DNA from 2 places in the Methylotenera sp. L2L1 genome. Region 1 is predicted to be linked to the other one. Evidence: predicted binding sites of a transcription regulator. Region 1 holds the regulator's gene; the other holds the start of a gene.
The links. The regulator FliA, encoded in region 1, starts transcription of late flagellar genes. The targets are predictions, from matches to a motif close to CTAAAGTTNNCNNAAANNNTGCCGATANNA.

Region 1 (16,461 bases):
CTTGGGCTGTCAGTCGTTACGATTTCTGTCATTTGTTGGATACTGTTCAATTAAAGTCTTTACTTAAGTTATGCAAAACTACGTGAGCGACGTGGTGCACCATTGCCTGCACCTGCATTAGCGCCAGCAAAACCACGTGCTGGACCACGGCTATCGCTACGACCAGCAGGACGGCTATCACTGCGATCACCATCACGACGTGCAGCAGGTGCTGCGCTACGATCAGAACGGCCTTCGCTACGTTGACCGTCGCGTGAGTAAGGTTTTTTACCGAAGGCTACGCTATCGCCAAAGCTACGGTTAGGTGTACCCGCATTGTTACCACGGCTACGGTCACCAGACTTATCAAACGCTGCGCGGTCACCAAAGCTACGTGCACGGTCGCCAGATGGTCTTTCTGAGCGGTTAGTATCAGATCTGCCAGCATAACCAGCTGAGTTGCCATTGATTTCACGCGGAGCTGAGTCACGGTTGCCACGATTTTCAAAACGGTTTTCGCTGCGAGGAGCGCTATCACGGCTAGCGCCATTGCGATCATCACGACCTTTGTAACCACCACGGTCATCACGTGGTTTAAAGCCACCACGACCACCTGGTTTGTGACCATCACGACGGCTGCCGCTAGGGCCATCCATCTTCATGGCACGTTTTGGTTCAAAACCTTCAATCACTGCAGGCGACATGGTGTTGCCAGTGAATTGTTCGATTTTACGTAGAATATGTCTATCCATGTTCGACGCGAATGAAATGGCGATACCAGTGTTGCCAGCACGACCAGTACGGCCGATACGGTGTACATAGTCTTCTGCAAATTTAGGTAAGTCGTAATTGATGACGTGTGTAATGCCATGTACGTCAATACCGCGTGCAGCAACGTCAGTCGCTACCAAGATTTTTACATCGCCATGACGTAATTTAGTCAATGTGCGGTTACGTGCACCTTGTGTCATATCACCGTGTAGTGCGGCTGTTTTATGGCCTGCTGCGTACAAATCTTCAGCTAACACATCAGCGTGACGTTTAGTGCTGGTGAAAATGATAGCTTGGTTAACTTCAGGAGCAATCAATAAATGCTCAAGCAGTTTGTTTTTGTGTGTCATATCATCAACAAAGTGCAAGCGTTGCTCAATGTTTGCGTGTTTTTCACGTTGAGCTGCTACTTGAATTGTTTTAGGATTTTTAAGAATTTTGTTCGCAATACGTGCGATGTCTCCATCTAATGTCGCTGAGAACAATAATGTTTGACGCTCTGCCGAGAGTTGCTCGCAAATACGTTCAACATCAGGTAAGAAGCCCATGTCTAACATACGGTCAGCTTCATCTAATATCAACATTTGTAGACGTGATAAGTCAATACGACCACGTTCCATATGGTCCAATAGACGGCCTGGCGTTGCTACTAAGATGTCTAGCGGTTGTGATAATAGTTTGTTTTGTAGTGGGTAAGGCATGCCACCTACGATACTTACTGTACGTGCACGGATAAATTTACCGTATTTACGTGCAGCTTCGTTCACTTGTGTTGCAAGTTCACGAGTAGGTACAAGTACTAAAATGCGTGGACCACGGCTTTTAGATTCGTGTGGAGTTGCTAGTAAGTTTAGTGCTGGCAACATGAATGCTGCAGTTTTACCTGTACCAGTCTGTGCTGAAGCCATCAAGTCGTGACCTTCTGTCACAACAGGAATTGCTTGGGCTTGAATAGGGGTTGGGGCTGTATAGCCTGATTCCTCTAAAGCACGAATAATAGTAGGGTGTAGATTTAATGATTCAAAAGACAAGATAGTCCCTTTCAAAAGCAGTTTTATAAAAACAATAAAAGGGCGCGAGCAAATACATGTATGTTTACAGTGATGTTGTGAAAAAACAACATAACGCAAAAAGCAAATTTCAAATATATAGTTCGAGATGCTTTATTTACCAGCGCACGGGCATAGCCGCTAACCAGTAAAGATAGATTTAATATTAAATCTAAAGATAGTCACTTCAAAATTTCACGAGTGACTGAGGGTCAGGGCGATGAATCTAAAACTCTAGAGCTATTTGTTAAGCTGTTTAAAGTTCTAAGTTGTGCGCATTATATGCATTAATTACACTTTGTCAAAGTGTTTTTTACTATATTTATAGATAGTTAAATCATTCTTAGGGCTTAATGTGTTAAAATCGCCGCCTTTCAATGAACTGGTAGCAAGACAATGTCTCGTAATTTAAGAAATATCGCAATTATTGCCCACGTTGACCATGGTAAAACAACTATGGTTGATAAACTTTTACATCAAGCAGGTACATTTACATCTCATCAGACAGTGTCTGAGCGTGTAATGGACAGTGGCGATATTGAAAAAGAACGTGGTATTACCATTTTGGCAAAAAACACTGCGCTGAATTACGAAGGTACGCATATTAACGTTGTGGACACTCCAGGCCATGCGGACTTCGGTGGTGAAGTTGAGCGTGTATTAGGTATGGTGGATGGCGTTGTTCTGTTAGTAGATGCTGTTGAAGGCCCGATGCCACAAACACGTTTTGTTACTAAAAAAGCGTTGGCGCTAGGTTTGAAACCAATCGTTGTTATTAATAAAGTAGATCGTCCAGGTGCACGTACTGACTGGGTAGTGAATCAAACATTTGATTTGTTTGCTAACTTGGGTGCAACAGATGAGCAGTTAGACTTCCCTGTAGTATATGCGTCAGCAATCAATGGCTATGCTATGTTGGATATGAATAAGCCTAGCGATAACATGCGTGCTTTGTTTGAAACGATTTTAAGTCATGTAGCGCCACCAGCTGGTGATAGCAATGCACCTTTACAGTTGCAAGTTTCAGCATTAGATTATTCAACTTACACTGGTCGTTTAGGTATTGGTCGCGTGACTAACGGTAAAATCAGACCTGGCCAAGCAGTGACTGTGATGAATGAAACTAAACAAATCGCTACGGGTAAAATCAACCAAGTGCTTGGTTTCCGTGGTTTGGAACGTGTGCCAGTTGAAGAAGCTGAAGCTGGCGACATTGTAATTATTTCTGGTTTAGATGATATTGGTATTGGTTTCACTATCTGTGATCGTGAAAACCCAATTGGTTTGCCTCATTTAGGTGTGGATGAGCCAACATTGACCATGGACTTTATGGTGAATACTTCACCATTAGCTGGTACTGAAGGTAAATTTGTGACTTCACGTCAAATTCGTGATCGTTTAACTAAAGAGCTTTTAGTTAACGTTGCTTTGCGTGTTGAAGACACTGAAGATGCTGACGTGTTCCGCGTTTCTGGTCGTGGTGAGTTGCACTTAACCATCCTGCTAGAAAATATGCGTCGCGAAGGTTTCGAGATGGCAGTAGGTAAACCAAAAGTTGTTTACCGTGAAATTAATGGCGAAAAATGTGAGCCATATGAAATTCTTACTGTGGACTTAGAAGATGAGCATCAAGGTGCTGCGATGGAGGAATTAGGCCGTCGTCGTGGTGAAATGCAAAATATGGAGTCTGACGGTAATGGTCGTACACGTTTGGAATATAGAATTCCAGCGCGTGGTTTGATTGGTTTCCAAGGTGAATTCTTAACGATGACCCGTGGTACTGGTTTGATGGGTCATGTGTTTGATGAATATGCTCCAGTTAAAGCTGATATGCCAGGCCGTCGTAATGGCGTGTTGATTTCAGCTGAAAATGGCGAGGCTGTGGCTTACGCGCTTTGGAAGTTGCAAGACCGCGGTAAAATGTTCTCAGTACCAGGTGACAAGTTGTATGAAGGTATGGTGATTGGTATTCACAGCCGTGATAACGATTTGATCGTGAACCCGATTAAAGGTAAGCAGCTGACTAACATTCGTTCATCAGGTACTGATGAGGCTGTACGTTTGATTACGCCAATTGCATTATCTTTAGAATCAGCAGTTGAGTTTATTGATGATGACGAGTTGGTGGAAATTACCCCTAAAACGATTCGTATCCGTAAACGTTACTTGCTTGAGCATGAGCGTAAACGTGCATCAAAAGACTAATTATTAGTTGATGTATTGAAACCCAGCCTAGTGCTGGGTTTTTTATTGTTTGTTCATCTGACTTGATCTGCAATCACGTTAGAAATGACATTGAATGTTACATTTTGGATGGATTGGTGCTTGATTTTGGCTGTTTACAGCCAAAAATGTAATAGTTTTGTAAATCAATCAAATGCTTAGCGCTTGTTTGGTAAAATTTAATAATTGTAATGGTTTTACTTAGGTACTTATTTTTACTTTACTAACAATAATAGGAGTTAATTATGTTTCGTTTATCTTTAGGATCTACTTTAGTTGCAGCTGTATTTTTTGCAAACTCTGCTATCGCTGGCCATGACACTATCAAACCAAAAGCTTATGATAGTTTAGGAAAGTGCGTAAAAGCAGCATTAACTAAGCACGAAGGCACGATTGTAAAGACAGAGTTCAAGTCTGAGAAAAAAGTGGGTGTTTATGAGTTTGATATCGAAACTGCAGATGGTAAGGCATGGGATGTTGAGTGCAATGCTAAAACTGGTAAAGTAACAGAGGTTGAGGAAGAAGTTAAGGCTGATGATGCTAGATTCAAAGTGCTTGCTAAAGTAAGCGAGGCTGATGCTAAAGCAACAGCACTGGCTGCACATCCTGGCACTGTGGTAGAGACAGAGTATGAGCTTGAGTCAGACGGCAAAGCATCTTATGAGTTTGATATTTTAGAAGCTGATAAAGAAGAAATTAAAGTAGAAGTTGATGCGACTACTGGTAAGATTGTTGAAGTGAGCTACGAAGAATACCAAATCGGTAAAGAGTAATAGATTTTGTATAAAATAAAAGCCAGCATTTGCTGGCTTTTATTTTTTGATGCTAGCAATTTTGGTGTTAGCAAAGCAATCAAACTACACATACATTGTATTAAACCACGTACGTTGTATTAAACAGCCGCGATATCGACTCTAATTGGGAGCTTTCGGTACTGTTTGCGCTTTAGGTGCTAGGGCAGATGCCTGAGGCACAATCACATTGGAGGTGTCCTCTTGCGTAGGTACTTCATAGGTAATGATGATAGATACACGTCTGTTTTTTGCACGACCTGTTTCTGTTTCGTTTTCGCTAATCGGTTGTGATGCGCCTAGACCAGTTGCACTTAAGCGCTGTTCGCTGATACCTAAAGTGCTTAGCAGTCTCACAACACTGCTGGCGCGCACTGCAGAAAGTTCCCAGTTAGAGAAGAACGTAGTGTTATGAATAGGTGTGTTGTCTGTGTGACCTTCTACCTGTATTTTTCGTTGATTATTTTTAATTAACGGAACAATTTCGCTAATGATTGCATTGGCCGCCATTGATAAATCAGCAGAACCGGCACTAAATAACAAGTTATCTTGTATATCAATACGGATACCACGGCTAGTCTGTATGACTTGAATCTTACCCTCTGCAATCATTGGTGCCAGTTTGTTAGATACCTCAGCCCCAGTTTTGGCCATGGAATCACGCTCTCTGCGCATTTTTTCTGTATATAAATGGCTTAGTGGAAGTGGTTTGATGATTGATGTGGTGTTAGTTTCCGTGACGCCTCGCGCGCCTAGGCCTTTTTCTGTACTTGTTTGGTTGACACCAGAGCTACCATTACCGCTAAAAGCCGTGCCGATAGAGTTAGTGAGTTGTTTGTATTTACCTATTTCTACGGAAGAAATAGAGTACATGACGACGAAAAATGCGAATAAAAGCGTAATAAAGTCAGCATAAGAGACTAACCATCGCTCATGGTTATCTTGATCCTCTTCTACTCTTTTACGGATGAGTTTCGACATAGTTTATAATTAAGTTAATTGGCGACTAGTGTGGTTTGTCTAGGTAGCTGTCTAAGCGTTCCTCAACAATTCTAGGGTGATCGCCATTGGCAATAGACACCCATGCGTTGAGTAACATTTCACGTGTTTTTAATTCTGCTTGAATGTGTGTTTTTAACTTGTTTGCAATAGGCAAAAATATCAAATTGGCAAAGCCAACGCCATAAATAGTGGCCACAAATGCGACAGCGATACCGCTACCTAGCTTGCTTGGGTCGGATAAATTCTCCATCACATGAATTAGGCCAAGTACCGCGCCCAAAATCCCCACAGTCGGCGCATAGCCGCCAGCTGCGTCCCAAATTTTCGCAGCACTACGCATTTGAACCTCATGGAAATAGATGTCAATCGCACATATCTCGCGAATTTTTTCTGGAGGAGTACCATCAATCATCAAGCGCATGCCTTTAATAATAAAGGGATCAGTTTCCCTTTTTAAGAAAGGCTCCAGCATGAAAATACCTTCTTTACGTGCAAAATTGCTCCAGACCAAAATGCGTTTGAAAAGCTCTTTCTTGTCATCAACTGGCTTTTTAAATACTTTTTTTAGCATTTTTAAGCCTTGAATGAAGGTTTTGGCTGGTGTTTGTACAAGTACCGCACCAAAGGTGCCGAACATCACGATAAGAAAAGCTGCATATTGCAACAGCGAACCAACGTTCCCGCCCTCAAGTTTTTGCCCTAGTATAATCCCTGCAACAGCAAGGATTAGGCCGATTATGCTGCCCCAGTCCATGACTTCTCTCTTAAGTTAGCACGTAGCCTTGCAACTGCCTGACTATGTAATTGACATACACGGGATTCTGAAACGCTCATTACCGCACCAATTTCTTTTAAGTTTAACTCTTGTTCGTAGTATAAACCCAGCAAGATTTTTTCTCGCTCAGGTAGCGAATCTATCGCAGCAATCAGTGCATCTCTGAAGTCACCGATGAGCAAGCCTTTAATGGGGTCACTGTCGTGGTCAGACTGAAAGCGATCTAAGAAATGTTCTCCACTCTCTGCTTCGTGAAAGTCTTCATAGTAAACCAGTTGGTGTCCGCTACAGTCACCAAGCATTTCGTGGTATTCAGCGAGAGATAAATTCAGTTTTTTAGCAACATCATTTTCAGTAGGGGGTTGGCCAAGTTGCTGTTCTAATTGGCTAATGGCATGTTCAACATCACGCATGTTTTTACGGATGCTACGTGGCAACCAATCTGAACTGCGTAGCTCATCCAGCATGGCGCCTCTGATTCTTTGTGCGGCATATGTTTCAAATTGTGCGCCGTGGGTGTCTTCATAACGATTAACCGCATCTAGCAGACCCATCATGCCAGCTTGAATCAAATCATCAAGCTCTACACTAGGTGGAAGCTTGGCTTTTAATTGATAAGCGAGTTTTTTAACTAAGATAGCATGCTGATCCAGCAAAACGTCTTTTTGATCTTTTTTCCCATGCGCTGTGTACATAAATCGTCTTTAGCTTAGTTGTATGATGCCTGTTTATTGTTAAAAATATTATCATGCTTGTCATCTAAGCGTTGTGCAATTTGCTTTAATGCAGTGGATGCGATAGCAAGCGGAAATGCGTCAATGACTGAGCGTCCTAATTTGGAAGCGCGGTTTAAATGACTGTCAGCAGGAATTGCACCAAAAAAATCTAATTCAATTTGCATAAAGCGTTTTGCTACTTGCGATATATTGCGGAATACTACTTGCGCCTGTGCGTCTGTTGAATCATCTACAATGATACCAAAAGAACGTCTACCAAGTTCACCGCATACTTGTTTAATCAGTGAATACGCTTGGGTAATAGACTCAGGCTTGCGTGAGAGCTGAATAATAATCTCACTTTCGTTGAGTTTGTGTAAAGGCAGCGTGTTAGCTTTGTTGAGCATTGTGTCCACTAACACCATGTCGTATTGCTGGGCCAATTGGTTGAAAAGCAGATTAAGCTGACTAGTGGTATGGTTGTCATTTGCATTAGCTAATAGCTGCTTTTGCATTAATTTAACGCTTAAAAAGCCATGGCTAGTTGATTTAATTGCTTGCTGTAAGATATGTTTTTCTTGAATAACATCTAGAAGTGAAGGGGACTGATCTAACTCATAGCTTTGTTCAAGCGTATGCTCTGATGCGTGCATGACGAGCACATCGCTGCCTTGATTCGCGATAGAAGTTGCTAGGTTTGTGATTAGACGCGGTTGTGTTTGTGAGGGTAAGGCGGATAAAACAGACACAACTCTAGGCTTTGGTTTTGCCATAATACGTCTTAATCCTGCAGCTTGATCGTTATGCATGACGCTATTATTGAAGTTTGACATGGTTAAATCTCCGCTAGTTGAGAGATGTTTCCAGTGCTACTGGCTTGTCCCATGACAAATGGCAATTCTTCAGTTAAGAATTGAAACGGACGATTTGCAGGCGACTTTAAGTTCAATGCCAAATGAATCAACTCTATTTTATTTGCTAAGTTGATATCCTCAGGAACACGCTGTCCATTAGCGGTGTAGTAAAGCTTTAATTTTTCACGAATAATGACATCAAGCGCATTGCCGATAGTGGCAGCTTCATCTAGTTTAGTGATGATGCAGCCATCAAGACCTTTCCCTTTGTAGGCTTGAATAACATCGGTGAGCGTTTCACCAGTATTAGTCGCGTTTAAGCACAGTAATTTTTTTATAGGTGTTTTGCTGCTCGAAAGCAGTGCAATTTGTTCCGTTACCATACGGTCACGCTGGCTTACACCCACGGTGTCAATCAGAATGGTGTGTTTGTTTTTCAGTTCATTGAGTGCAATAGCAAGGTCTGTTTCATCTTTAACAGCATAAACCATGACACCTAAAATCTTGCCATATATTCTGAGTTGTTCGTGACCGCCGACCCGGTATGCATCCGTTGTAATTAGCCCTAGGTTTTGTGTGCCGTGTTTCATGACGTAACGCGCTGCAAGCTTGGCTGTCGTTGTGGTTTTGCCTACACCGGTAGGGCCAATTAAGGCAAACACACCGCCTTGGTCTAACACCTCGGTTTCATTCTCGATGGTATGCAGATTTTTACCTAGGATGTACTTCACCCAGGCATTTGCTTTTTTGCTATCTAAATTCTCAGGTAGTTTTTCTGCTAAATATCTTGATAATGCAGGACTAAAGCCAGCCCCCAATAGTGCACCAAGTATTTCAGATTTAATCGGGTCGCGTTGCTGAACATTGCTCCAAGCAATCGTAGCAAGTTGCGATTCAATCACATTACGCATATTGCGCATCTCATTAAGCATGAATGCCATTTGCTTACTAGTCGCGACATTGCCTGCACTGGCATGTCGGTGAGCATCATTTATATGTGTTTGCGTGCTTGAGCTTTTTGATTGGCTATCTATTTTTTTAGCATCAAAGTGTTGATGTTCTTCACGAGCACTCTTATTCAATAATGATAATAATGCCGTTGGCTCATCATGATGTTTAGCTTGTTCGTAATTAAACGCATGCACGGCTTGGTTATCATTAACCATTGCATTCATCTCATCTTCTCTAAAAGCCATAATTTCATTACCGCCCGCTACTACCCGATTAGAAAGAATCACAGCGTCATCTCCCAGCTCTTTGCGGACCATTGTTAGCGCTTCGCGTGAGCTTTTACCGAAAAATCGTCTAATGTTCATGCAGAACCTCCAATTAGGCTAGTGACGCGTATTGTTTTTGAGTCGGGCAATTCTTCATGTGAAAGTACACGGAGATTGGGTACAGCACGGCGCAGAAATTTAGCTAGAGCTGCTCTAAGTGGAGCAGAGACTAATAACACAGGCGTTAAGCCCATTTGTTCTTGTTGTCTGGCTGCTTCTTCAGCTTGTCTAGATAGCGTTTCTGCCATACCTGGCTCCATCGCTGAGCCGCCTGTGTTATTTTGCATCGCTTGTAGCAATAGGCGTTCTAGGTTGTTATCCAGTGACATGACCGTTACTTCATTGCCTGTAGGGAATAGTTGTTGCACGATAGCGCGTCCAAGTTGCACACGCACTAATGCAGTTAAATCATTGGTATCTTGAGTCTGGCTTGCATGTTCTGAAAGTGTTTCAACAATTGTTCGCATGTCTCTAATATGAACACCTTCTACTAGCAAGTTCTGTAGCACTTTTTGCACGATAGCGAGTGGCATGAGTTTAGGTACTAAATCCTCAATTAGTTTAGGAGACTCTTTGCTAATGTGATCTAGTAATTGCTGTACTTCCTGACGACCTAGCAATTCAGCTGCATGCATGGAAATAATGTGGTTTAAATGCGTTGCGATAACAGTGCCAGCATCAACCACCGTGTATCCCATGCTTTGTGCTTCATCGCGAATACCTGCATCAATCCATACCGCTGGTAAACCAAAAGCAGGGTCTGTAGTGATATGTCCAGCAAGCGGACCTGTGACCATGCCTGGGTCAATCGCTAGATACTGACCGTAATTAGATTCGCCAGTCGCAATTTCAACACCTTTTAACGTAATTCGATAACCAGAAGGTCTTAATTCAAGATTGTCGCGAATATGTACAGTGGGGGCGAGGAATCCAATTTCATTCGCAAACTTCTTGCGTAAGCCTTTAATTCGCTTCAGTAAATCACCACCTTGTAGCTTGTCTACTAATGGGATCAAGCGATAGCCAACTTCCAACCCTACCGTATCTACCGGTGTCACATCATCCCAGCTGGCTTCTTCTACTTCTAATGGGGCAACAGGTGCTTCTTCAACATCAGGCTCTTCTTTGATCGTATTTTGTCGCTCATTCACAAGGTAAGCGATACCCGCAAGAAAGAGTGCTAATGTTAAAAATGCAAAATTTGGCATACCCGGAATGATGCCCATGCCACCCACAATGGCCGCAGTCACGTAAATCACTCTAGGGTTAGAAAATAACTGTGTCGTTAGTTGGCCGCCAATATCTTCAGTATTGGCTACCCTTGATACAACCACACCAGCTGCAACAGAAATAACGAGTGAAGGAATTTGCGCAACCAAACCATCACCAATCGCAAGTAAGGTATAGATTTTGACAGCATCTTCAAAGGCTAATCCGTGTTGAACCATCCCAACAATTAGGCCGCCTACAATATTGATAATCGTGACTAGAATACCTGCAACCGCATCACCACGGACGTATTTACTCGCACCATCCATTGCGCCGTAAAACTCAGACTCTTGACTAATTTCAGTTCGGCGTTTGCGCGCCTCATCTTCACCAATTAACCCAGCGTTCAGATCGGCATCAATCGCCATTTGTTTACCTGGCATTGCATCTAGAGTGAAACGCGCACCAACTTCAGCAATACGCCCTGCGCCCTTTGTTACAACGGTAAAGTTGATGATGGTTAAGATGATAAACACCACAATGCCCACTGTATAGTTGCCGCCAATCAAAAAGTGACCAAATGCCTCAATCACTTTACCAGCAGCATCAGGGCCGGTGTGTCCTTCGGTGAGTACAACGCGGGTAGAAGCCACGTTGAGTGATAAGCGTAGCATTGTGGTAACTAATAACACAGTTGGGAATGCGATAAAGTCGAGTGCCTTTTTAGTTTGCAACCCAATTAGCAATACCATGATAGACAGTGCAATATTAAAGCTGAATAACACATCCAGTGCGATAGCAGGTAACGGCAAAATCATCATTGATAACAGCAAAACAATGATAAGAGGTGCAGCAACCGTGCGGCTACCTAGATTGCTCATCCAGGCTGGTAAGTTAATTGGATTCATTAGGCAAACGCTCCAGGTTCATTTGACACATCATCTACGCTGGGAAGTGGCAACAGGCTGTGAGGATCCAATTCATCAGGTACCACTAAAGTGCTTGGCACTTCTGGTTGATGGCCCCCATCTTTTTTGAAAATACGCATTTGAAATACGTAAGCCAATATTTCAGCAACAGCTGTATATAAAGCTTCGGGGATTTCATGCTCTAGTTCAGTGTGTGCGTATATTGCACGTGCTAGTTTAGGTGATTCAACGATAAGAATTTTGTGCTCATCAGCAACTTCACGTATCTTCAATGCTACGGCATCCGCACCTTTAGCCACCACAACAGGAGCTCTCATACCGCCTTCTTTATATTGAATGGCAACAGCATAGTGGGTCGGGTTGGTAATGACGACATCCGCATTTGGGATTTCAGACATCATTCTACGTCTAGACATTTCTCGTTGTTGCTGACGAATTCTAGATTTGATTTCTGGATTACCATCAGACTCTTTAGATTCGCGCTTGACCTCTTCTTTTGTCATCTTCAGTTTTTCAGCGTATTGATATAACTGAAAAGGCACATCAATAGCTGCGATAAAAACAAGCACACTGACAATTGCTAAGAAGCTAAATAACAATAAATCATTCACTTCAGCAATACTTTGATTTAAGGGCAGTAACGAAAGTGAAAGAATCGACTCCATGTCGTTGGCGATAACGATATAAGAAACAACGCCTACTAAGATTGCTTTGCTTATAGATTTAATCAATTCAGCAAGAGCGTTCTTCGAAAACATATTGCTCAAGCCAGTGATTGGATTTAATTTTCCAAATTTTGGTGCAAGTGCTTTTTCACTAAATACCCAGCCACCAATCAGGGCTGGTGACGCAATCGCAACAACAAACAAAATCAACGCTAAAGGGGAGAATGCCAGCAATAGATTGTAAATGTTATCGGATATTTTCATTAAAAGTATCATTGGATCATAAGCATAAGCGCGCTCCAATGTTAGCCCTGAACTCATGGATGTTTTCAATGCCTCACCTAGTTGGCCTCCCATCATTAGCATTGCAAAGCCGGCAGCAAGCAATACTGTCACTGTAGCAAGCTCACGAGAGCGCGGAACGTCACCTTCCTCACGCGCTTTTTCTAAGCGCTTGGGGGAGGCCTCTTCCGTTTTCTCTAAATCGCTTTCTTCAGCCATTACGCGTCCTGTTACTTAAATAATGCTATTTGGGTCAACTTTGAAACTAAATGCTTTATTACTGACTATATTATTAATTAAAGTAATGTCATTGCATCTTGAGAATAAGCAGGTGAAAACCCTGCTTTCTTATTGTCGAGGTCTATTAAAGAATGATTTATTTACATGCTTAGATTATTTTTAATTATTTATAAAAAATATTAAAAATAATTTTCAATATAAAACAATTGGTTACGTGTTTTTATCATATTTATTTAAATTTTTTTATAAAATACCCTAAAGTTTTCAAAAGTACTGCCGATATATGGTTATTAGATGAAACCGTTAATGTTTATTGCTTTAATTTTTGCATCTAATTTGCAATTTACTAACGGTGTCAATCATAAAAACTTTAGGATTTTTGATGATTTTAAAAAGTTAATAAAATCAATATCTGTTATTTATTTGTTCATTATAAATACAGTTAATACATATATTTAAGTACCCATACAGCCAATGTAGGTGTTTGTAAGACAAGCACCTACATTGGCTCGTCCTGTTTCCTCACAAAAAAAACCGACAGCGTATTCTTGTTAATTGCGGTAAAAGAGCTCAAAGTGTATCTAACCAAAGCTCGTATGCTTTAACAACTGCAATATATTAAGAATCGGAAATAAAAATGACTGAAATAGAATTGATGTCGGAAATTAGAGATGCCAACCTCAACTATTTAATGTTGGCGCAGCAGTTGATTCGTGCAGATAAAGCCACCGCCATTTTCCGTTTGGGTATCAGTAGTGATATTGCTGACCTGTTAGAAGGTTTGAGTAATATGCAGTTGGTTAAGCTAAGTGGTGCTAATGTTATGCTGGCAAGGTTTCGCTTTGATGATAGTGCCATTTTGGGTATGCTTACTAACTATACAAAAGATCGATCACAAGCGCATTTACATACGGCCATCTTAATGTCTGGGCAAGTGGCCGAGTCAATGGTTTAGTTAAATAGTGCTCGTCACGGTAATAAAATTAAGAAGGAAACTATCATGGAAAATAAAAGCCCAGTGACTTCTGCCAAAAGTGTGGTCAATGAGTCGGAGCAAATTCAGCTTGCTATTCAGATGATTAAGTTGGGTGCGAGATTGCAACTGTTGGAGTCTCAAACTACTCTGTCACGTGAGCGCTTGATTAAGCTTTACAAAGAGCTCAAAGGCGTTTCACCACCAAAAGGCATGCTACCATTTTCTACAGATTGGTTTTTAACTTGGCAGCCGAATATTCACTCTTCTATTTTTTATAATATTTATAAATTTATGCTTGATTACACAGGTGAAACCGGTATTCATGCAATCATTAAGGCTTATAGTTTATATCTTCAGCAGGTGGAGACGGAAGAGGGTGCTGAGCCAGTGTTGTCTATGACGCGCGCTTGGACGATGGTGCGCTTTGTGGAGAGTAAAATGCTGAAATTGCAGAGCTGTAGCTGCTGTGGGGGTAACTTTATAGTCAATGCTTATGATTTAAATGGTCGTTATGTATGTAATTTATGCCATGTTCCTTCTAGAGCGGGAAAAACTAAAAAAGCAAAAGAGCTCACTTACAAGGTAGTAACAATGAGCGCTTAACGGGTGCTTGTAATGTTCTTATATTGTGTTAAGGTTTTGATGGCTTGTAGTACATAATGTCTAGAAGTACATAAAAATATAATAGAAACATTCAGTACATGCTCTGCATCACAGGGGAGTGAGTGTGTATCTGAAATTTAATTGGCATCAAATGTTGCGGTTATTCTTCAATAAAATCAATCTAAAGCCAGCTACACTCGCTGTTTTAATACAAGCTGTTGCCTTTTTTTTTGTTTTTTCATTCGCATGGATTGTTAAGTCGCAATCACTCTACGTGATAAGTGCTATGCCAATGTGGTTCATATCGTTTTTGGTCTTGATGCAAGCGACCGTTGCTGCATGGTTTGCAAATATAACGAATATGGCCAAATGGTGGCGTTGGATACACTTCATCTTCCCGCTAGCTGTTTGGGTAATGTCTCAGTTGCATGTTCCTAATGCAATCTATTTGATAGGATTTTTGCTTAGTCTAAGTTTGTACTGGACAACTTTTCGTACACAAGTTCCATTTTTCCCTTCTACAGCTGCCGTTCGGCAACAAGTTTTAACATTCATTCCTCAACATCAACCTATGCGCATCATTGATATAGGTAGTGGTTTAGGAGATATGTCTATGTATATTGCCAAAGTAAGGCCGGATTGCTTAGTCAATGGTATTGAAATAGCGCCCTTGCCTTGGTTAATCAGTGTGGTGCGCGCAAAGCTCAAAGGTTCAAAAGCAGATTTTAGAATTGGTGATTATCGATTATTGAATTTTGCAAACTATGATCTTATTTTTGCCTATTTATCACCTGCAGCAATGTCTGATTTGTGGCAAAAGGCACAAGCCGAAATGCGTTCTGGGGCGCTATTAATAAGTTATGAGTTTGAGATTGAGGGTGTCGAGTCGACAGAGGTTATTCAGGCTGGCGACAATGAGAAGATGTTGTACGTCTGGAAAATCAAATAATTTATTGCGATGGATATTAATCTTTATAGTTAGTGGTTTTGTCGGTAAGCGCATGATTATTTGATAAATATCTATCTTTGTAATTTGCTCAATATTGATGTTGCCTCATTAATTGATAGTAGTGTTATAAAAAATTGCTTTATTCAAGTAATTACTTTACGTTATATTGGCTATTCTATTAGGAATGTTTGAAAACTGTAGTATCAAAATCTGGAGTACGAAAGTATGTTTGTTATTATTGGGTACGTCGTTATCTGCGGAGCGGTTTTTGGTGGTTATGCTATGGCGGGCGGTCATTTAGGTGGCTTATGGCAACCGCTAGAAGTGGTGATGATTTTTGGTGGGGCGTTAGGTGCTTTTGTTGTAGGTAACGACAGTAAAGCAATTAAGGCTACAGTGAAAGCTTTACCTACCGTGTTTAAAGGGTCTAAATTTAACAAAGCCCTTTATATGGATTTGCTAGCGTTGTTATTTGAAATTCTTACTAAAATTCGTAAAGATGGCATGATGTCCATTGAGAATGATGTTGAAAATCCTGAGGCTAGCCCTTTGTTTAGTAAATATCCAGCATTGCAGCATGATCATCATTTAATTGAATTTATTACAGATTATTTACGCCTGATGGTTTCTGGCAACATGGACGCGTTTCAGGTTGAAAATTTGATGGATAATGAAATAGAAACGCATCATATGGAAGGGCATGTGCCTGCCCATTGCATATCAAAATTAGGTGATGGTTTACCTGCATTTGGTATTGTTGCAGCGGTGATGGGTGTTGTGCATACAATGGAAAGTTTGCATCTACCACCAAATGAATTAGGGGTTTTGATTGGGCATGCATTGGTCGGTACTTTTTTAGGTATTTTATTAGCTTACGGTTTTGTTGGGCCGCTTGCTGGCTTGTTAGAACAAAAGCTTGAAGAGAGCACAAAAATGTATCAAACGGTTAAAGTGACATTGTTAGCAAGCCTTAATGGCTATGCACCAGCTATTGCTGTTGAGTTTGGTCGTAAAGTGCTTTATTCAACAGAGCGTCCTGGTTTTGCCGAACTTGAAACGCATGTTAAGCAAGCTAAGGGCAAATAGGGGAAGTTGTTATGGCTGAGGAACTGCGCAAGCCGATTATCGTAAAAAAGATTAAAAAAGGTGGGGGTGGACACCACGGTGGCGC
Region 2 (16,461 bases), 390 kb from region 1:
GCACGTGGCCGATAAAACTCACCCATCAAAGTAAAGGTGCATTTGGCTCGCCACATTGGGGCCAGAAATGTCAGCTTTATTTTAACAAGTGGGAACATCACACTCCGCAACAGCAGGCGCTGCATGATGCTATGGACGAAGTGATGGAAATGGCTCTGCAACATGAAGCAGGCGGTCAGCTTGAGCAAGCCGCGCTTCTATATCAAGAAGTGCTAAAGATTAACCCCGACAATCCAGAGGCAAATTACAAGCAGGGTATCCTAGTATTTAATCTACATGGTATTGATGAAGCTTTGCCATTATTTGAAAAGGCGGTGCTCTGTAAACCAGAGATTGAGCAATACTGGGTCACCTATATCGACGCGCTGATGCAAGCTGGTGCTACTTCAACTGCTGCGGATGCTTTAGAGCTTGGTCAGCAGTATGGTTTGCGAGGAGAGACTGCCCAAATGTTGGCAGCAGAGTTTGTTGAACAAATTGAGAAGGTGCAGCAAGTTGGGCAATTATCGCCAAGTCATGTGGTTGCTGCCAATCCTGTTTTGACCACACTCATTCCAGCTTACAAAACTCAATATCTTTTTGAATTGCTTTCTTGCTTATCTACACAAACCTATACCAATATTAAAGTGATAGTTTCAGATGACAGCCCTAATAATGAGGTTACAACTGCTATAAAAAGCACCAAATTTGCTGAGATACTGAAAAAACTAAATTTGGATATCATTGAGGGACCCAAAAAGGGCTCATCTGCTAACGTCGTGAATTTATTGAATTTTTGGAACCAGTCTACGCCTTATGTGCATATCTTGTTTGATGACGATTTAATTTATCCAACTTTTTACCAAATGCACCTAACAGCACACTCTAAAAGCGGTATAGGAGCATCTGTGAGTTATCGTTGGGTGGGTAATGAATTAGGAGTGCCAATATCAAGCCCTAGAATTCCTAGTTTTATATCGGATGGATTAGAAAAAGTGGATGTTTTGAGTGCTAATCAAATATTTCCATCGATAGTGCCAGATTGTGTGAACTGGCTGGGTGAGTTTAGCAATACGGTATATTCTGCTAGTGCTGCTTGGGAGCTTAAACCTGCCACACTCAATGGTATTCCATACAATGGCTTAGGTGATATTGGACTGTGTTTACACACATCCTTGTCGTCTAATATCGCAATCATTAAAGAGCATCTGGGATTGTTTAGGGTTAACCCTCACCAAAATACTGGTAACTTTTCCTCCATCAGTTTTAGGTGTGGTTACATTGCTTGGATAGCGATAGCTTTAGGTAGCTATGAGTTAGGGAAAATAGATATTAAGCAAACTGAGCATGCTATTCATATGGTGAGCGGAATTGTCCACAGACTTTTTAAGGGCAATGAAGAAATGCTTGCTTTTGCAAGGCTGCAGGAAGAGTATTCTGTTGGAAGTAAAGAATTTAAACAATCTTTTATACAGTTATGGGAGACTATGCTTAGCCAAGATAAAGGCTGGGTTGAATTAAATCAATTGAATCTGTTGCAACATCAAAATAATGCTCATTTTAATCTTCTGGAGCAGTTCCCATGATGCCAAAACGAGCGCTATTGGTTGGCAGTAGCTTTAGCGCAGCTCCCATATTTTTTGCGTTAAAAAGCCAAAATATGCATGTGTCTGTTTGCGGTAATGATCGGACTGATCCATGCCATCAATACGCAGACGCATCATATTTTATCGATTACTCTAATCCAGACGCACTTATCAGTTTAATCGCACAAGAGAAGTTCGATTTTATTGTACCGTCATGCAACGATTACGCTTATATGTCTTCTACTTTGGCGGCGGAGCGTCTTACTTACCCTGGTTTTGACGCTTATGAAGTGGCTTTGACGTTATATAACAAAAGACTATTCAGAATTTTTACACAACAATATCAATTGCCAACACCTAAGTTTTTGCAAATAAACGCGAATGAGATTAATAAATCCTTAGCGTTAAACTTCCCCTTGCTTGTTAAACCCGTTGATAGTTTTAGTGGTCGTGGCGTCACTAAAGTAAACAGTATTAATGAGCTCACAGAGGCCATTGCACTTGCTTTAAAAAGTTCGCGCTCTGAAGAGTTTGTTGTAGAAGAGTTTGTTGAAGGAGAGCTTCACAGTCACTCTGCATTTATTCAAGATGGAAAAATCATAACAGAGTTTTTTGCTGACGAGTTTTGCACTGTATATCCATACCAAGTTAACTGTTCAAATCACCCATCATTGCTGAAAACGGCAGTCAAGCAAGCTGTTGCACTCGCGATTCAGAAATTAGTAAGTTTACTGAAGCTCAGCGATGGCTTGTTGCATACACAATTCATCGTTAACCAAAATCAATTCTGGATAATTGAGTGTATGAGGCGTTGCCCAGGGGATTTATATGGAAAAATGATAACGCTTTCTACAGATATTGATTATATAGATTTATACATTAAACCCTTTATCAATCAAAAACTGCCAGACATTAATCAAGATCAAAGCCTTAAATATAAAGTGATTGGCAGGCATACAATATCTGTTGTCGAGCAAACGGCTATTTTTAGTTTTTCATGCAACATTCCCTCAAAACAGACGCAAATTGTTCCATTGAAATCTAGTGGCGAACTTCTTCGAGCTGCACCATATGACAAATTGGCAATTCTTTTTATTGAGTATCTGCATCAGCAGCAGATGCAAGAGGTTACGGTTAATTTAGATCAATTTGTCTCAATTCAAACTCATTAGGAAACTTCATTTTGAAATCAGGTTTAGCTCATTCACAAGTTACAGATACATCGGCTGGCGTTGAAAAATTGCGTTTGGGGTTTGTTGGTGGAGCATTTAACTCTGCTGTTGGACGGGTGCATCGAATAGCTAGTGAAATGGATCAGCGATTTGAGTTGGTTGCAGGTTGTTTTAGTAGAAATGAAGATGTCAATAAAGAGACAGCTAAACAATATGGCGTATCTGGTGCCCGCACTTATAAAAGTATGGAGTCTTTATTTGAAAATGAAATAGAGCATTTGGATGCTGTTGTAATTCTGACGCCAACAAATCAACATAAACAGCAAATTCAAGCATGTCTTTCCTCTGGGCTCCCTGTTATTTGTGAAAAGGCCTTGGTTACCACTGCCGATGAAGCTTTAGAGGTACGTCACTTGTTGGAAGAAAAAAGTGGTTTTTTGAATGTGACATATAACTACACAGGTTATCCAATGCTTCGTGAGTTCCAAGCGATGGTTCAAGCGCAAAAGCTTGGCACTCTAGAGCAAATTCATATAGAAATGCCACAGGACGGTTTTACTAAGCTAGCATTGGATGGCACGCCTATTACTCCACAAGAATGGAGGCTTCATGATGGCCGTGTGCCTACAGTATCGCTCGATCTTGGTGTGCATGTTCACTCTATCGTCAAATTTTTAACTAATCAATCTCCCCTTGAATTAGTGGCAGTTAGCAACACCTTTGGTAATTTTAATCAAATCGTAGATAGTGTAATTTGTATAGCAAAGTATTCGGGAAACCTGGCGTGCAATGTTTGGTATTGCAAAACTGCGCTAGGAAATCGAAATGGCTTGAAAGTTAGACTATTTGGATCGAATGGTTCATTAGAGTGGTATCAGGACAATCCTGAGTACCTACATTTCACTGATCAGCATGGCAGAAAGAGTGTTATTGACCGTGCTCATCCAGAAGTAACGGTCAGTAACCAACTCCGCTATAACCGTTTTAAAGCAGGTCACCCAGCTGGATTTATTGAGGCTTTTGCAAACACTTATTGTGATATCGCAGAAGCATTACATTCTTTTAAGCAGGGGTGTTTAAGTACAAATAACCCCTATGTCTTTGGTGTTGAAGAAGCGCTCGAAGGCTTGTTTATGCTAGAAGCAATTGCACGGTCATCAAAAGATAAAAGCTGGGTTACTGTGAAATGAGCCTAGTTACCCTATTTGATGTTTGTTCATGGATATTCTCAGGATCACAATATGCAATTCTATAATTTCAATCCCACTAAGTTAATTCACGGAGGCGATGCTCTTGAGAAAGTTGTATATGAAATTCCACAGCAGACAACGTTGGCAGTCATACATAGCAGTACTCTTGGTAGGTATCCCAACGTGCGTACTTTCTTTGCTGGAATCAATAAGTGTTTGAGAGTTGATTTTTATGAAACAAATAATCAAGAACCAACTCAGAGTGCCGTTAATAGCTTACTTGGTAAATTAAATCAAGATACTGATTTAATCATTGGAGTAGGCGGTGGAAGCGTTATGGATACCACAAAAGCGTTAGCGGTATGTTTCGGAAATAAGATTAACGCGTATGAACTTAAAGACATATCCCCTATGTTACTAAATAAAACAACAAAGTTTGGATTAATATCTACAAAACCAGGTTCAGGGGCAGAGTCAAATAATGCATATGTGCTTAAGGATGATGTTGACAACTTCAAACGATCCTATTTTAGTTTGTATTCCTATCCTCAGTTTAGTGTTCAAGACCCGTTATTTTATGAATCGTTGAGTGTGAATGATTTTGCGTCTGGACTAACTGACGCAATTTCACATGCTATTGATCAGTATTTAGTGCAAAGGGATGAAAATCTTATCCAAGACTCACTGACTTTATCTTTTTTAGATATTGGGCGTAAACTTGCTCAATGCATGCCTACACCAAGCTTGGATGATTATGCAAGACTGGCTTGGTTTGGCTCAATGGTATCATCCGGTCTTCTTTCGAGAGGGGTTAAGCCTAGTTGGTTGACTCATGAGGTGGCGCATTCAGTGGCTAGTGTTACGTCTTTTGGACATGGACAAACGATTGCCATGGTACTAACGAAAACACTAAGTCTTGATCGAAATCCAATAGAAAGATTAAGGTCTATAGCTTTAGCATTAGGTCATGAAAGTGTTTCAGATAAATTAAGCCGAACTGATGCAATTGATACTATTGTAGGATTTTTTTCTGAACTTGGGATGCAGACGAGTTTTTCTGAAATGAACTCAGAAGCTTACATTGAGTGGTGCAATGAAGTTGAGCATCTATGCCCTAATCTTAATAAAGAGGAGGTAGCGTTTATATGTCTGAGAACATAATATCTTTTCAGCCTCGTAACTCCTATATTCGGGATGACTCTTTGTTGCGAGGGGCTCCAGTCGATCATTCGGAGTTCTTAAGCCTCGCAAAAAATTTAAATATATATATATTTTCTATTAATCTTGAAGGAATAGGGCTTTCAAAACGATTGAGGGCACTAGGTCTTAATGTTAAAGCATTTGTTGATAGCCGATTTACAGGTAATAGACATGGTTTGCCTATATTAAGCCCAGATGAGTATTTTAAAAACTGTAATCAGAACACTGACTTATTATTCATATGTACGAAAGACAGGGAGTGGAAAAAAAGATACCTTGAGTTAGCGGAAACAAAAGGACTCATAAGACATAAATCTCTGTTTACGCCACTAGACGTATGCCGACATTTTCCTACTATTGAGGTAGCTGGGAAATGCAATTTGTATTGTAAAACTTGTGATATGGGATTACCTGGCGCCAATAAGGGGCGCGGACATATGTCTATTGACTCTTTCAAAAAAGTACTAGAAAAGATGACGGAAGAAATTCCATTAATGAATTCTTTAGCTTTGTATACATGGGGAGAGCCGCTTCTTAATCCCGACATCTCAGCGATTATTCGCGAATGCAGAAGGCAAGGCGTAGCCAGTGAAGTTTCAACAAATTTAGATTATCAAAAGTATCTGGACGATTTTCTTTTAGCAGAGCCTGATCAGATAGTAGCACCTTGCGCTGGGGTTGGTGAGCGGTATGAAAGAGGGCGCACTGGTGGTTCTTGGGATAACTATTTGAAAGGTTTGGAGCGAATAGCTGAGTTCAAGCAAAAATATAATCTAGATTACAACGTTCGTATAATGTATCACTTGTACAAAGACAATCTCTATGAGGATTTGGATTACATGAGGAAGTTGGCGCATGATTTTGGATTCTCGCTCATAGAAATTGTAGCTCATTTATTCCCAGGGCAGGTTTTTAAGCATGCAGTGTCTGGGGCACCTATTCCCCAGGTGATGATGGATGCATCTGAACATCTGCTTTTCTCGTTAGAAGATCAGCTTGAGTTCGCAAAGGCTAGAAAAGATAGTAATTGCCATATTATCAATGCTTTCCCAACTGTTAGCTGGGATGGGAAGGTGTTACATTGTTGCAATATGCAAAAACCCACCGTTAAGCAATGGGCATATCTCGAGCATCCTCTTTCCGAATTTATTGAAACTAGAAATAACTCGTCGTTCTGCACTACATGTATGGATAATGGGGTTCATCGATTTTTTGATGTCAACATAAGAATAGATGACGTTGATGGTATCCGTAATGTCGTTAGGTTATGAATTATGTGAGTTATCTAACCCATTTGATATCAATTGGGTAATAGCCTTAAAAAGAAGAACGCTTGACAGAGCGCTCATTATTGTTGGTTCTGGTGTAACTGCCGATGAATACAATAAGTTATTAACTGCGAATAATGTTGTTTGTACATTGATAAGTGTTCAGGATTTTAAAAACCGAGTTTGTGAAAAAAACACCTCTGAACATCCTGAGCCATTATTCATATTTGCGTCCCCATCATCGGGTGGCATTTTAAATAGCATAGCAAAAGAAGCTAATTTGTTGCCTGAAAAGGATTATCTTAGTTATCACCAATTAATTCGAAATAGAGCTGTGTTTGATTTACGCAACGTTACTGATCAAGTAAATCAGATAGAGTTTGCTAAGGTGCTAAACGCCATTTGTAAGATTAATACTTTGGGTGGTGTTGATATCTTGGTAAAAACTCCCTGCATACTCCCTCTAATCGATGTATGTGTGAAGATGTATGAGTCCAGGCTGAATATCAAATATGTGTTATACCCATCTGTAAAAGATTTTGCGATAAAAGAGCTTGTTCTGCATCACTATGCGATGGAGATAAATTTTATCAATACAAATATTCCACATGAAATCGCGAAGGATTTTCTATCCACGCTTGAAAGTTACCTGCTTCAAGATCCCAAAGCATATGTGTTAATGACTAATGAACAGATGGAAATGTTAGGTGTTAGAAACCATCATCGAATTTTTTTAGATGCATATCATCCCGAGTATTATGACGGTCTTTTGAGTGACTTTGAGGCTAACGCTTTCGATTTCCAGACTTGTTATAAGGTTAAGCCAGGTAAATTTTGTTTATCTCGGAGGATGTTTCCTGTCATTGATGGGGCTTTTAAGTTAAAAACATGTTCACTTTATGAAAACTTGTCATTGACCGACTTTTCTATAGAGGATTTACACAACGACACTTTTATAAAGCTAAGGCAGCAACTGTGTGTCCGCTGTAGCGCATCTGGCCTACATCGATTAATATGAAAAAAACTTATCATCTCGCGTTTTTTACAAATTATTGGAAAATATCAGTGTGAGTTTCAATCTACTTAAAAATCCTAATAGAGCTAGTTCTTTAGAAGAGGCAAGGCAGTTTTGCGCCGAGTTTTGTTTTATCGGATCTCAACCGAAATATATTCTTGGTCGAAATGTTTATGCTGAATGTGTTGCTGGACAAGTTAATGTAAGTGGATTTATTGATGATTATACCAATGATAAAGACTATCTTGGCCTTCCTGTCCTCAAGCTTGCTGATGTTCCAAAGGATGCACTTGTTCTCAACTCTGCTGGTGGCCGGCCACTTTCTGCAAGGAAGAGATTATCAGAAGCCGGATTAAGAAATCTTGATTATTTTTCTTTCTATAGGCTTTCTGGATTATCTTTGATCGAGATGCGATTTAACGAAGGGTTTTCAGAAGAATATTCTGCTAATGAAGAGCAGTACAGTTGGATCTATGATTTATTGCAAGATCAAAACTCTCGCGACATATTCAATAAGCTTGTAAATTTTAGGCTAGAGTATGATTTAGCTTATTTAGAAGGATTTGTCTGCAAAGAGGATGCTCAATATTTCGAAGACTTTCTTAACCTTGATGTTAATGATGAAACTTTCATCGATGTTGGTGGTTACGATGGATTTACAAGTTTGGAGTTTATTAAGCGAGCTCGAAATTACAAAGCAATTCATGTTTTTGAGCCTGAACCCACTAATTATCAGAAATGCCTCAATAATCTGAGCGCTTATAGCGATATTCATGTTCATAACTTGGCTTTATCTCGTAACAAGGCAACGATGAAGATAGAGGTTCAAGGTTCTGGATCTAGAATTTCAGGAGATGGCACAGTAAATATTAATGTAGTTAGGCTTGATGATGTGTTAACTGACGTGGATACGCCAACTTTTATAAAAATGGATATTGAAGGTGAGGAAATTGCTGCACTTGAAGGTGCACGCAACACAATAGCAACTCATCATCCCAGACTTGCTATAAGCGTTTATCACAAACCAAGTGACTTCTGGAAAATTCCGAAATTAATTTTTTCTATACGCGATGATTATGAGGTTTATATGCGTCATTACACAGAATGCATATACGAAACGGTCATGTTCTTTGTGCCAAAGAACTGATATGAGACTATATGCTATGAGCAATATAGAGTGGTCTAAAAATGCAGAAATTAGGGGTTAATCAGTATGCCGTTAGACGATTGTAGAGTCATTGAGTTACCCAAGATGTCAGACCCACGCGGCAATCTGTCATTTGTTGAGAGTGACAGCCAAGTTCCTTTTGCAATACAGCGCGTGTATTACGTGTATGACGTGCCTGGTGGCACAGACCGTGGAGGTCACGCACACAAAAACCTACACCAATTAATAATAGCAATGTCAGGTAGCTTTGATATTACTTTAGATGACGGCAAAGATAAAAAGAAATTTCACCTAGCCCGTTCTTATTACGGCTTATATATATGCCCAATGATTTGGCGAACGATGGACAACTTTTCATCAGGCTCAGTATTGATGGTGTTAGCTTCTACTAAATATGCTGAAGATGACTATTACCGAAATTATGATGCTTTTATGAATGCCAGATTGGTAAAGTAATTGAGTGATATACGCGTACCATTTTTAGACCTTAAATTTGCTTATAGTGAACTAAGCCGTGAGTTAGATGACGCTGTACTGAGGGCTAGCCGTTCTGGTTGGTATATAGGTGGCCCAGAAGTAGAAAGCTTCGAAGCTGACTTTGCTGCTTACACGGATGCAAAATATTGTGTAGGAGTCGGTAATGGCTTAGATGCATTAACGCTGGCATTACGTGCTTTAGACATAGGCGCAGGGGATGAGGTCATTGTGCCTTCACATACTTTTATTGCTACTTGGCTTGCGGTCAGTGCCGTTGGTGCAAAGCCTATTCCAGTCGAGCCCGCATCAGGTAGTTATAATATAGATGTTGCCAGCATTGAACGTTGTATTACGCCTAACACTAAGGCGATTATGCCCGTACATTTATATGGCATACCTGTAGACATTGATGCAATTTGTATTTTAGCAAAAAAATATGGCTTGGCCGTGGTTGAAGATGCAGCACAAGCACACGGTGCTCAGGTGCGCGGAAAAAAAATTGGCAGTCATGGTGATGTCGTCGCGTGGAGTTTTTACCCAGGTAAAAATCTAGGTGCGTTGGGCGATGGTGGGGCAGTTACGACCAATAATGAAGCAATTGCATCACGGGTGCGCGAATTAGGTAATTATGGCTCTGCTGTTAAATATTACAATGGAGAGCGTGGCGTCAATAGCCGTTTGGATCCAATTCAGGCGGCAGCACTCTCGGTGAAACTCAAGCATCTTGATGCATGGAATCAACGTCGTCAGGCTATCGCAAAAACGTATAGTCAAGCCTTGGGTGGTTTAGCATTAGAGTTGCCTCATGTGCCAACATGGGCAGATCCTGTGTGGCACTTATATGTAGTGACTGCGCCTAAACGTGACGCATTGCAATCACAGTTGGCATCAGCAGGCATACAGACCTTGATTCATTATCCAGTAGCTCCACACTTGCAAAAAGCTTATCAGGCACTTGATATTAAGCTCGGAAGTCTGCCAGTAGCAGAACGCTTAGCAAAAGAAGTGTTGAGTTTACCGATAGGTCCCCATCTAAGTGCTAGTGATGTTGATTATGTGATTTCAGTATTAACAGCAATCCATCAGGTGTAAAACTAACTGTCATTTTAACAAGCTAAATTTATATAGGTTTAATTTAAAAATAGGATCATTGGGAATGAAAACTTTTTTACATGTGGGCTGCGGTCCTCTTTATGTTGATCCTGTCACGCAACAACCAAGCCGCCCACAGGGGTTTGATATCAGCAGTTGGAATGAATTGCGCTTAGATATTAATCCGGCAGTAAATCCGGATGTGGTTGGCACCATGACCGATATGTCTGCAGTGCCATCTAGCAGTGTAGATGCAATTTTTTCATCTCACAATATTGAACACCTTTACCCGCATGAAGTGCCAATTGCATTGGCAGAATTTAAACGTGTACTTCGCCCTGATGGCTTTGTTGTGATTACTTGCCCAGATTTACAATCAGTCTGTGCATTAGTTGCACAGGGTAAGTTAACTGAGCCAGCTTATATTTCTCCAGCCGGACCAATCGCTCCGTTAGATATTCTATACGGTCACCGTCCGCCGATGAGTCAAGGTAACCTTTACATGTCGCATCGCTGCGGTTTTACACTAAACGTGTTGTTAGGTACTTTAGAATCGTCTGGTTTTTCAAAGGTGGTAGGAAACTGTCGACCGAGTTATTTTGATTTATGGGCGTTGGCTTGTGTGTCTAATGTGGATAATGAGCAGTTGTTGAATCTAGCAAGGCAGCATTTGCCAGAGCAGCCTTTTGATCCAAGCCAAACTAACCCAGCTGCGCAGGATATGCAGCAGGCTATTCAGGATGTATTGTCACTTGCACAGTCAAAGCATCGTGATGGTCATTTAGAAGAAGCTCAAAGTTTATTTATTGAAATATTAAATATCGAGCCGCGGAATGCAGAAGCTAACTATGGCTTGGGCTTGATTGAAGCGAGCCAAAAAAGTGCGGCAGATGCCCTACCTCGACTAGAGACGGCAGTTGAGTCAAATCCTGCAATTGAGCAATATTGGGTCACTTATGTCGATGCATTGATGATGTCTGGGATTACACACTCAATTGCTGATGTATTGGCGTTGGGTCAGCTGCATGGGCTAAAACCTGAAACAGCACAGGCCTTAGCTGGTGAACTTGCAGAGATGTTGAAATCTAAGTAGTTGTTATGGATGTAGTACCTGATAGATATAGCCCATTGATATGATTCAAAATAATCAGAACATTGCTCATACACTTGAGTGCGCTGTGAGCTTATATCAATCAGGTGATTTGCTAACTGCTGAAAATAAGTTGCGAGCTATATTAGCAATAGACGCTCAGCAGCCTCAAGCAAACTACTACTTAGGGTCGTTGTTGCTAGAAAGTCTACGCGCTTTAGATAGCTTGCCTTATTTTAATATAGCACTAGAGTCAGACCCTCAACAAGCAGAATACTGGTTGAGCTATATCAATGCGTTGATAGATGCGGCTTACTATGAAGATGCTAAGCTAGTGCTATCCTATGGGCGAGATGCTGGCCTTAGTGGAGAGCCAGTTGAGCAGCTGGAACAGTTGCTTGTAAGGCGACAATCTGAGCAAGCTATGTTAAATGCTGCAGAGTCTGTAAGTGTGCCAGAAGCGTATATACAAGAAAAGCTGATTCAGTTATTTCTCAATAAACGCTACCAAGCAGTCGAAATCGCATTACAACCATTGCTTGAGCGTTATCCTAACTGGCTTGATGGTTGGAAAATCTTAAGCGACACCTTGCTTGTACAAAAAAAAGATGCCAGATTAGTGGCCAATCAAGCCTTAGCATTAAATTTAAATGACGCCAAAGAGCACTGCTATTACGGCTTGGTCTTAAAGGGGCAGGGTGATTTAGCCAATGCTGCCGATGCTTTTAGGAGTGCCATCAAGCTTCAGCCAGACTATGCTGCTGCCTATAATAATTTAGGCATTGTTTCTAAAGATATGGGCGACATTGTGTCTGCTGTAGGTTATTACCGAAAAGCACTTGAAATCAACCCTGGATATGCCAGTTGTTACAGCAATTTATTGTTCTGCCTTTCACATGCTGATGTTGTAAGTACAGCAGACTTAATCGCAGAGCATCGCAGGTTTGGAATGCAATATGAGGCCGTTTATCAATCAGCATGGCCAAAACATACACACAAAAGTAATACAACAAAATGTTTAAATGTTGGTTTTGTCTCAGCTGACTTTAGAGAACACTCTTTAGTCAATTTTTTTGAGCCAGTGCTTGAGCATCTGTCGTCACTGACAGACGTTTCTTTGTATGCATATTCAGCTAGTGCAATTGAAGACAATGTCACACAGCGACTTAAATCTAAATTTAAGCATTGGCTTAAAGTGGATGAGTTAACAGATGTAGCTTTAGCCCAGAGGGTTAAAGAAGATAAGATTGATATCCTCGTTGATTTAGATGGACACACCGCAGGTAATCGGTTGATCAGTTTTGCAATGAAGCCTGCACCAATACAAGTGAGTTGGCTAGGGTATCTAGCAACCACAGGCTTAAGCGCAATAGATTATTATTTAGCGGACGCACATCTTTTACCGCCAAATCAGTTTGATGAACAGTTTACGGAAAAAATTGTTCAGTTACCCGCCAATGCACCATTTATACCGTCAGAACTATCGCCAGAAGTGAATGGGTTGCCAGCGTTTAACAATGGCTTTATTACGTTTGGATGTTTTAATCGCGTAGAAAAAATCACCCCTAGTGTCATTAGCTTATGGTCAAAGCTGCTTAATGAAATACCTAATTCAAAACTACTATTAGGGTCAATGCCGCAAGATGGCAGTTATGATGCAATCATCAAAGCCTTTGCTTACCATGCAATTAGTGTAGATCGACTGATTATTCACCATCGCAATACAATGGCAGACTACTTAAAGTTGCATCATCAGGTGGACATTTGTTTAGATACATTCCCGTCGAATGGAGTCACAACGACTTGTCACGCAGCATGGATGGGCGTGCCAACGTTGTGTGTGGAAGGAAAAAGCCTCATGAGCCGTGGTGCAATGGCCATCATGTTGCATTTGGATTTAACTGACTTTGTCGTGAAATCGCATGAAGATTTTGTGAATCAAGGTCTATATTGGTCACAGCACCTGCAATATTTATCTCAAGTTCGTGCCCAATTGCGCAAACAATTTAGTACGTCTGCGCTTAATCAACCTAAGTTAATCAGTGACCATTTAGTGCTCGCATTCCGTCATATGTGGATGCGATGGTGCAAAAAGCAGTCAGCAATATCATTTGCTACAGCAGTAGTTGATATGTAATCTGTTGCAGATTATCTTTACTTAAATTTAATTTTAACCAAATAAAATCAATGTGTTGGATCCAATCCAATATCACACTCTACTTAAAAAAATGCTAGTCCACAAAAAATCTGCTAAAGATTTTTCTGATATTACCGATATCCTAAACATCAGGATTGCTTAATTGATAGGTGAACAAGAAAGTATTCAGTAGGAAAAACAGAATTTAAAAAATATTTAAATCTGACCCTAAACTTTCTAAAAAACTTACCGATAACAGAAATAACAGCAGCGCAAATTGAACTGAATATGCAAAGCTAAAAGCAACAAGATGTAGTTGTAATTAACTAAATATTAGGAGAATTAACATGGCTTCAGTTATCAATACAAACCTTGCGTCACTAAACACACAACGTAACTTATCAGCTTCACAAAGCTCATTAAATACATCACTACAACGTTTGTCATCAGGCTTACGTATCAACAGCTCTAAAGATGATGCTGCTGGCTTGGCAATTGCTACACGTATGGACTCACAAGTACGTGGCCAACAAGTTGCGATCCGTAACGCTAACGACGCAATCTCTTTTGCACAAGTTGCTGAGGGTGGTTTGTCAAAACAAACTGATGCATTACAACGTATGCGTGAACTAGCTGTTCAATCAATCAACGGTACAAACACAAGTACAGACCGTGCAAACTTAGATGCTGAGTTTACACAACTGACTGCTGAAGTTACGCGTCTTTCAACTGCAACTAAATTCAACGGTACTACTGTGTTCGGTGCTGCTCAAACATTCCAAGTAGGTGCTGATGCTGGTGATACTATTGCTACGGCTTCAGTGGCAGCAGCGACAATTACAGGTAGTGTTTCTGATGTTGCAGCCGCATCTGCTGCGATTACCGCGATTGACGCTGCATTAACTGCTGCAAACACTAGCCGTGCAACATTAGGTGCGATTCAAAACCGTTTTGAATCTGTAGTAAGTAACTTACAAATTTCAGTAGAAAACCAATCTTCAGCTAAATCACGCATCATGGATGCTGACTTCGCGGCAGAAACAGCTAACTTGACTCGTGGTCAAATCTTACAACAAGCAGGTACTGCGATGTTAGCGCAAGCGAACTCACTACCTAACAACGTGTTGTCATTGTTAAGAGGTTAAGTTTTAGAAGTGTAAGACCCTTATCACCCACAGGACTGATCATCCTGTGGGATTTTTAGGAGGATAAATCATGTTTAATACACCAGTAGATGGTTATGGTGCAGTAAAAAATTCGGCCGCCGTGCAAAATATTGCCGGGGGCCAAAATGCTATTTCAGGCTTGGCTGGTGCTAAAGCCATTGATAAAGTCGAAAACGCCAAGCCGGAAACAAGGCAATCTGCTGAGGTGGATAGAGTGGCGTTGTCAAATGCAGTGAAAAAACTCAACGAACTCGTTGCGCCAGCATTGCAAACCGTCCAATTTACAATGGATGAAGAATCGGATCGCGTTATTGTTCAAGTTGTTGATACTGCGACCGATAAAGTATTAAGACAGATACCAAATGAAGAAGTGTTGGCATTTTCTAAAACTTTAGGCCGGCTGCAAGGTCTAGTAGTAAGAGAACAGGCTTAATCTGCAATAAGAGGCTTGTTTTTACGCTTTATTAAGTAAATGAATTTTTGTTTATAAATTATGCTTGTCGTATTAAATGTATTTGTGTTGTTTTGTATGTAAAAGAGTAGCAAGCATTTAACGAGTAATTTTAACGAGGAGAATCATTATGGCTACAACTTCAGGAATAGGCTCTGTCCTTGACGTTAACACCATTGTGAGTAACTTGATGAGTGTTGAAAAAGCTCCTCTAACTAAAGTTGCAACACAAAAATCAGCCTATCAATCACAAATTTCAGCATACGGAACACTGAAAAGTGCATTGTCTACGTTTCAAACTTCTGTCAGCGCGCTGTCGAGTTTATCTAAATTTAATGCACAGAGTGTTACTTCAAGTAATACAAGCGTATTGACAGCGACCTCAACTGGCAGTGCAACAGTAGGTAGTTATGACATTAGTGTTAGTCAGTTAGCTAAATCTCAGAAGTTGAGTGTGGGTGGTTTTTCAAATGTTTCTGATGTTGTTGGCACAGGCAGTTTAACGATATCTTTTGGTACGTTTACACCTGAAGTTGCCAGTCCATTTACGCCAAGCTCTTTTACCTCAAATTCAGCTAAAGCTGACCTCAATATCACCATTGATAGCTCTAATAATACATTAGCCGGCGTACGTGATGCGATTAATGCGGCTGATGGCAGTGTCAGTGCGACTATTGTGAATGACGGTACGACTAATCGAATCGTGATTACCTCAAAAGATACGGGTGAGGTGAATAGCCTTAAAATTTCAGTAGCTGATGATGATGGTAATAATGTAGACGCAACAGGTTTGTCTAAGCTGGCATATGACCCACAGGCTACAGCCGGTAATGGTAAAAATCTGACATCATTACAAGAAGCTAAAAATGCGATCTTACAAATTGATGGTATTGATATTGTTAAATCTAGCAATTCAATTAGTGACGCAATTGAAGGCGTCACATTAAATCTAGTCGGTATCACTTCTGGAAGTGCATTGAGCTTATCTGTAGCAACGAATCAAGATGCTATCAAGACTTCAGTTACTTCATTTGTTGATGCCTTCAATAAACTAGACACGACATTACGTAACCTGACAAAGTTTGATGAAACTGGCCAGGCGAATGGCGCCTTGTTGGGCGACTCTACAGCTCGCTCTATCATCAACCAGATTCGATCTGTCATGAATACAGCGGTTGCCAATGGCAGTTCGCTAAATACACTCTCACAAATTGGTGTGACATTCCAGAGAGATGGGAAGTTGAGCCTAGATAACACTAAATTCACCAATGCGGTTAGCAGTAATTTCAATGATATCGCAAGTTTGTTTGCAGCGACAGCTAGGGCAACTGATCCACAAATCAGTTTTGTCAGTAGCACATCTAAAACGCAAGAAGGTACTTATGCGATTGCAGTGACGCAGCTTGGCACAACATTGTTAAATGCACAAGGCACAATTAATGGTGCCGCTGCTACTGGCAGTACTACAAC

Region 2: FG24_RS11270 (flagellin) is a predicted target of FliA. The motif match lies at 13,603-13,632, and genes of this name have one in related genera.

What each region holds. Positions count from the first base shown of each region.
Region 1 is NZ_JQMG01000001.1:1,985,087-2,001,547, forward strand. It holds gene FG24_RS09400 (DEAD/DEAH box helicase) at 1-32, opposite strand, end outside; gene FG24_RS09405 (DEAD/DEAH box helicase) at 69-1,781, opposite strand; gene typA (translational GTPase TypA) at 2,196-4,004, shown strand; gene FG24_RS09415 (PepSY domain-containing protein) at 4,268-4,795, shown strand; gene motD (flagellar motor protein MotD) at 4,937-5,794, opposite strand; gene FG24_RS09425 (flagellar motor protein) at 5,820-6,569, opposite strand; gene FG24_RS09430 (RNA polymerase sigma factor FliA) at 6,551-7,285, opposite strand; gene FG24_RS09435 (MinD/ParA family ATP-binding protein) at 7,300-8,139, opposite strand; gene flhF (flagellar biosynthesis protein FlhF) at 8,142-9,476, opposite strand; gene flhA (flagellar biosynthesis protein FlhA) at 9,473-11,554, opposite strand; gene flhB (flagellar biosynthesis protein FlhB) at 11,554-12,741, opposite strand; gene flhD (flagellar transcriptional regulator FlhD) at 13,400-13,717, shown strand; gene flhC (flagellar transcriptional regulator FlhC) at 13,763-14,341, shown strand; gene FG24_RS09465 (class I SAM-dependent methyltransferase) at 14,466-15,290, shown strand; gene motA (flagellar motor stator protein MotA) at 15,516-16,376, shown strand; gene motB (flagellar motor protein MotB) at 16,388-16,461, shown strand, end outside.
Region 2 is NZ_JQMG01000001.1:2,374,574-2,391,034, reverse strand. It holds gene FG24_RS11325 (tetratricopeptide repeat protein) at 1-1,565, shown strand, start outside; gene FG24_RS11320 (ATP-grasp domain-containing protein) at 1,583-2,737, shown strand; gene FG24_RS11315 (Gfo/Idh/MocA family oxidoreductase) at 2,749-3,927, shown strand; gene FG24_RS11310 (iron-containing alcohol dehydrogenase) at 3,979-5,088, shown strand; gene FG24_RS11305 (radical SAM protein) at 5,073-6,398, shown strand; gene FG24_RS11300 (hypothetical protein) at 6,382-7,413, shown strand; gene FG24_RS11295 (FkbM family methyltransferase) at 7,463-8,557, shown strand; gene FG24_RS11290 (sugar 3,4-ketoisomerase) at 8,624-9,034, shown strand; gene FG24_RS11285 (DegT/DnrJ/EryC1/StrS family aminotransferase) at 9,035-10,147, shown strand; gene FG24_RS11280 (class I SAM-dependent methyltransferase) at 10,212-11,240, shown strand; gene FG24_RS11275 (tetratricopeptide repeat protein) at 11,281-13,374, shown strand; gene FG24_RS11270 (flagellin) at 13,722-14,519, shown strand; gene FG24_RS11265 (flagellar protein FlaG) at 14,590-14,973, shown strand; gene fliD (flagellar filament capping protein FliD) at 15,122-16,461, shown strand, end outside.